2 regions of the Aeromonas sp. TS_SC_11 genome follow, and region 1 is predicted to be linked to the other one. Evidence: predicted binding sites of a transcription regulator. Region 1 holds the regulator's gene; the other holds the start of a gene.
What was found. The regulator LexA, encoded in region 1, represses DNA repair genes until DNA is damaged. The targets are predictions, from matches to a motif close to ANCTGTNTNNNNANACAGNT.
Positions count from the first base shown of each region.

Region 2: dinB (DNA polymerase IV) is a predicted target of LexA. The motif match lies at 1,541-1,560, and genes of this name have one in related genera.

Region 1 is NZ_CM170470.1:914,276-917,484, reverse strand. Features, by position in the region: gene plsB (glycerol-3-phosphate 1-O-acyltransferase PlsB) at 1-1,378, opposite strand, end outside; gene lexA (transcriptional repressor LexA) at 1,583-2,206, shown strand; gene AC1P02_RS04345 (hypothetical protein) at 2,660-2,947, shown strand; gene AC1P02_RS04340 (SCO family protein) at 3,157-3,209, shown strand, end outside.
Region 2 is NZ_CM170470.1:2,271,901-2,275,109, reverse strand. Features, by position in the region: gene AC1P02_RS10805 (methyl-accepting chemotaxis protein) at 1-419, opposite strand, end outside; gene dinB (DNA polymerase IV) at 486-1,538, opposite strand; gene AC1P02_RS10795 (hypothetical protein) at 1,684-1,887, shown strand; gene nqrM ((Na+)-NQR maturation NqrM) at 1,984-2,208, opposite strand; gene AC1P02_RS10785 (FAD:protein FMN transferase) at 2,220-3,209, opposite strand, start outside.

The DNA.
Region 1 (3,209 bases):
GTATGCCGAGCACCTGCAGGAAGCTCTCTTTCTCCTTGCGGCTACCCTTGAGCTCGTTGTGATAGGTGTTCACCTCCATCACGTGCTCGTAGCCCAGATAGACGGGCACCAGGGTCACGGGTCTGTCCAGCCCGCGCATCATGGCCTGCAGTGTCATCGCCAGCATGCCGGTTTTGGGTGGCAGCAGACGACCGGTGCGGGAGCGCCCACCCTCGGTAAAGAACTCCACCGAATAACCCTTGGCAAACAGCAGGTTCAGGTATTCGCGAAATACAGTGCTGTAGAGCGGGTTGCCCTTGAAGGTGCGGCGGATGAAGAAGGCGCCGCCGTGGCGGAAGATGGGGCCCGCCGGCCAGAAGTTGAGGTTGATGCCCGCCGCTATGTGGGGCGGCACCATCCCCTGGTGGTAGATGACGTAGGAGAGCAGCAGGTAGTCCATGTGGCTGCGATGGCAGGGCATATAGACGATCTCGTGCCCTTCTTGCGCCAGCTGGCGTACCTTCTCGGCGCCGTTGACCGAAAGGCCGCGATAGAGCTTGTTCCACAGCCAGCCGAGGAAGCTTTCACTGAGGCGGATCAGCCGGTAGGAAAAATCGGAGGCGATCTCGTCCATGTAACCGTGGGCGCGCTTTTGCGCTTTCTCCAGGCTGATGCCCTCGCGCTGCGCCTCCTCTTCTATGGCCTGCTGGATCACGCTGGAATCCAGCAACTGCCTGAACAGCAGGCTGCGGTTAGGCAGCTTGGGGCCGGTGGCCGCCAGCTGCTGGCGGCTGAAGTGGGTGCGGGCCACCCGCGCCAGCTTGTGGGCGATAGCCTCGTCGGTGCCGTGCTTGTCGGCCATTTGACGCAGGGAGAGCGGCGGAGAGAAGCGCACCAGGTTCTCGCGGCCCTTGAGGATCACGATCAGCGCCTTCTTGAGGCGGTTCGGTGCCAGGCTGCTGATGATGTTCCAGCCGGAGGCCTCTTCCCCTTCCCGGCCGGGGGCGCGACCCCAGAACAGGGTGACGGGCACCACCTGGATATCCAGTGCCGGATCCTGCTTGTGCAGATCCAGCAGCTGGTGGAACTCCTGCAAGAAAGGCAGCGGTTTGCTGCGCTTGCCGAACAGGGGAGGCGGGCGGTCCAGACAGACATAGCGCGGCAGCAACTGACCGTTCAGCTCCAGCGGGGTGAAGGGACCGGGCAGGCCGAGATCCTCGCAGCACTGTTGCAGTGTCATCAGGTCGGTGATCGAGCTGGTTTTCAGGGCATAGACTATGGGTCTGGCTGGATCCAGCTTGAGCTCTGTGATGGGATTTTCCGGCAGGCTCTTGTGATTGACCAAGCCACTGACCGGCCATTGCAAGATGGCTCTGGAAATCTTCTGTCCAAGGGACATGTGCGTCTGCTCTCCAAAAAAATGCGGCGTGAGCATAACAAATCACCGGCGGCTTGTCGCCGAGAGGTACGATGAGTCGGCTGCGCAGCCGTAAAACCATGGCAAATAAGGGGTTGGCCGCGACAAATGTCAGCCGCGCCTTGCCTTGGCCACTGCACTGTATATACTGCCAGTGTGCTGTATAAAAAAACAGGTGCCAATGTTATGAAACCCCTTACCCCACGCCAGGCCGAAGTGCTGGAACTGATCAAGGTGAATATGAGCGAGACCGGCATGCCGCCGACTCGTGCCGAGATTGCCCAGAAGCTTGGTTTCAAGTCGGCCAACGCGGCCGAAGAACATCTGAAGGCCCTGGCCAAAAAAGGGGTCATCGAGATCATGCCGGGGACCTCTCGTGGCATCCGCCTGCTGATTGAAGAGGAAGCTGTGCTGGAAGAGACAGGCCTGCCTCTGATCGGCAAGGTCGCGGCCGGTGAACCCATACTGGCTCAGGAGCATATCGAGAGCCACTATCAGGTGGATCCCGCCCTGTTCCATCCGCGGGCAGACTTCCTGCTGCGGGTGCAAGGCATGAGCATGAAGAACATCGGCATCCTGGATGGCGACCTGCTGGCCGTCCACAAGACCCAGGAAGTGCGCAACGGCCAGGTGGTGGTGGCACGTCTCGACGAAGACGTCACCGTCAAGCGCTTCCAGCGCAAGGGCAGCCAGGTGTGGCTGCTGCCTGAAAATGAAGAGCTTGAACCCATCGCCGTTGATCTCTCCTGCCAGCAACTCACCATAGAGGGACTGGCCGTCGGCGTAATCCGCAACGCCGACTGGATGTAACAGCACGGCCTCCCTCGGGAGGCCGTCTCGCTTCTGTACCCCTTTCCCCATGATTTCAATCAGATCCTGATACCCGTGATTTTTGTCTGTCTCGCCCGTCCGCATCCGGCTCATTTCAGATATATCCTTGGCTAAGGCAGTCACTTGCTTGATCTGCCCCGAATGCTCGACAAGACGATCCTCTCCCACTTGGCAGGTGGCAGGAATCAAGGTCAGCAGGGATGCATAACAACAGCCTCAGGCGGCGCGCCGGACAGCAAGGGCGCTACCAGCCCAGTTAGATGGAGGCGTTCGCGGGATAGAAGGGAGGGTGGCCAGCATTGCACCGGCGGCATCTGCCGTCTGGAGAATAAAGGCACACCTGCGCAGTCGACACGCGGCAGTCATCGATCTGGCCACCCAAGGGGGCTGTCGATGCCGACCGGCGTGACCTGTTGGTCAAGGAGGACAGGTATGGCTTCAAGCTCGCCATGGGATCCGGGTCTGGCATCGCCCGCTTCTTCCATCACCCGTTTCATCAAGGGTAACCGGATGACCCGTTTCTATGCTCTCTGGGTACATCACAAGGGTGCCTGCTGGACTGTCTGGCTTGGCTGCCCCAAAGACAAGATAGTCCGCCTGGTGCGGCTGTTTCACCGTCATAGCGACACGGGACAAACGGATCTTCCCTGGACCGCTCCCGTCATACCGCTGCGTGCCCTGACAAAGCGCGCCCATGAGCGCCGCAGACAACAACCCTGATGTTTCCTGGCCCTTGTCTCACAGCCCCACCTTGATGGTGGGGCTGTTGTTTTATGGCCCAGCCCGGCTGACCAGTGATTATGGGAGCCTCTTTTGACCCAAGCGGCATCCGGTGCAAGGGATAACCCGGAGCGCGATGGGCTGGGTTACAATGGGCCATCCATTCGTGCCCACTCTGCGGGCATGTCGCAGTGAAAAGGTCTGTTGTTATGGTTAAACCGCGTTATCCCTTGCTGTTCCTGCTGCTGGTCGGGGGCATGAT
Region 2 (3,209 bases), 1.4 Mb from region 1:
TGGTAGTTGCTGTCCTCCCCATCCAGCTGATCGGGCTCGAACACCGCATAGACACCAAGCAGGTTGGCGGAAGCTGCCGCCGCATCGTGCAGTTGCTGATTGACGGCACCACGCAGCGCCTCGGAAGAGCCAAAGTTGTCGGCCGCATTCTTGCGCTGGAACAATATGCTCTGAGCCAGCAGAGTGGTACGAAAATAGGCCTCATCCAGATAGCTGGTGACCTTGGCCGCCTGCTCGGATCCCATCGCCTTCATCCAGTTTTCGGCCGAGCGTTGCGCCTCCTCAGTGGTGGAGGTCAGCACCTGATCCTGCATCCGGGCGGCGCTATAAAGAGAAGAGGCAACCAGGGCACCAGCACTGGCCAATAAACAACAACCGGCGATCAGGGTGATCCGCCCCTGAACAGAAAGAGAACTCATGCCACCATTCCTAGCTCATACAGATGTGATCAGTGTATCGGTTTTGGATACAAAAACTTAACCTAATCAAGCAAAATCCAGGCTCAGCTGGTTAACTTCCCCGTCACGAGGCAAGCCCACAACCAGCCCGAGCAATCGAATGGGTTTGCCCTGCGCCCGCAGCAGCCCCTCATGGAGCAGATCGTGAAACAGCTCGGGCTGATAGCCGCCACGGCGATAGACAGTGGTCTGCTGAAAATCGGCGAACTTGAGCTTGATCCCCTGCCCCATCAACTGCTCCCTGGCATAGCCAGCGGCAAAACGACGCTCCAGCTCGGGAATAAGCTGGCTCAGTACCTGCCAGCAGGCGGCCTCATCCAGCACATCGCTGGCCAGCGTTGTCTCCACGCCAATGGTTTTACGGATCCGCTGCGCCTGCACCGGCTGATCATCACGGCCCCAGATCCGGCCAGTCAGCATCTCCCCCAACTTGCCAAACCGGGCGATCAGCTCATCACTGCTGAGCACTCTCGCATCCTCACACGAATAGAGTCCCTGGGACTCCAGCCGCTCAGCCGTCTTGCGCCCAATCCCCGGTAACTTGGCCAAAGGCAGCTGGCGCACGAACTCATCCACCTCCTCTGGCCGGATCACGAACAGGCCGTCGGGTTTGCGCTGCTCCGACGCGAGTTTGGCCAGAAACTTGTTCGGTGCGACCCCGGCCGAAGCGGTCAACCCCAGTTCGGTCACTATGGCCTGGCGGATCTCGGCCGCCATCAGGGTGGCACTGCCACCACAGCAGTTACTGTCGGTGACATCGAGGTAGGCTTCGTCCAGCGAAAGCGGCTCCACCAGCTCGGTGTAACGCAAGAAGATGGCGCGCAGCTGACGAGAGGTCTCCTTGTAGACCGCCATTCGTCCCGGTATGAGTACGAGCGGCGGGCAGAGCTTCTTGGCCAGGCCACTTGGCATGGCGGAGCGCACCCCGAAACGGCGCGCCACATAGTTGCAGGTCGAGATGACCCCCCGCCGATCGGAAGAGCCCCCTATCGCCAAGGGTACGTCCCGCAGAGCCGGGTTGTCCCGCATCTCTACCGCCGCATAAAAGCAGTCCATGTCGATGTGAATGATTTTGCGCATACCACTGTACGGATAAACAGTTAACTCACCCATGCTAACCCAGCGCACCCGTTTCTGCCATCGGCATGAAACAACGAACAGGCATAGACTCTTAAGACACCACTCACAACAAATGACAAGGAGGAAAGGAATGAGAGCACTTTGACTGGGAGTAGGACTGGGACTCTGTCTGCTGCCGCAGCTTGGCGGTACCAAGGACCACCCGACCGCCGAATGCAGCTGGCTGCATGATCGCATCGAGACACTGGAGAAGGCCATCAAGCAAGGGGATGAGCTGGGAACACGGGAGGAACTGGCGCGCTGGAAGGCCGAGTTCAAAAAGAAAGCCTGTCATCAATACGACTACTGAATCCCCCTCCCGCCAAAGAAAAGGCGGGCTGACCCCAAGGTCAGCCCGCCTACCATTCAGCCTTGGCCCGAGTACAACTCGAAAACCCTGGCCCGCTCAGATGATCCGGTTATCGGTCAGCATCTTGCGACGGGCCTCTTCCTTGGCCATCTTCTTCCTGCGGTTGTCACAGGGCTCCGGGCAATCGCACTCCTTTTCGATACCTATAGTGCCCAGTCCGCCACAGGAGCCGGAAATGGTCTTCTTCTGGAAGATGTAACCTATGGCCATGGCCACTACAACGACCAGAAATACCCCGAAGGTGATCAGAAAAATCTGCATGCTGGTGCCCCTTACTTTCTAACCAGGTACTGTTTGAACGCATCTGAATAGGCTTCGTCAAAACCATCGGCCGTCTTGGTGATCACGAAGATCGCCAGTCCGCGCTCCTTGGCATACGCCAGGCTCTTCTCGGGCCCGAGCACCATGAACACGGTCGCCAACCCGTCTGCGGTCATGCAGGAAGGGTGAATGACGGTCACCGACACCATGCGATGCTGGATAGGTTTGCCCGTCATGGGATCGATAGTGTGGGAGAAACGCTGGCCATCCATTTCGTAGTAATTGCGGTACTCGCCTGAAGTGGCAACCCCGTTGTCCCCCGGCACTATCACTTCCTGCACCGAGCCGGCATTGGCAGTCGGCTTCTCGATGGCCACGCGCCAGGGATGCCCCTTGCCGTTGACGCCATTGATCCGCAGCTCGCCACCGATCTCCACCAGATAGTTGCGAGACCCCATGGACTCCAGATACTCGGCCACCTTGTCCACCCCGAAGCCCTTGGCAATGGCGGAGAGATCCACATAGAGGTCCGGAATATCTTTTTGCAACGTATCGGCATCGGCGGAGGTGATCACATGCAAATTGCCCAGACCAGTCTTCTGACGGGTCTGGGTGATCAGCTCCTCGGAGGGGATCCTGGTCGGACGCGCATCCGGTCCGAAGCCCCACAGATTGACCAGGGGGCCAACGGTAACGTCAAGCGCCCCCCGGCTCTCACGGCCCAGATGCAGGGATTCAGTCACTACCCGGGCGGTATCGCGAGAGACCACCACAGGGGTCGAGCTTCTGTGCTGGTTGAAGCGCGACAACTCGGAATCGGGACGATAGGTCGACATCTGGTCGTTGACCCGCTCCAGCAGGATGTCGACCTCGGCCTGAAACTTGGCCGGATCCTGGATGACGTTATCCGCCACCTTGATGGAATAGTAGGTACCCATGGTGCTGCCGGTGATGTGGATCTCCGGCTTGGATTGGACCGTTTCCTGACCGCACCCCGTCAA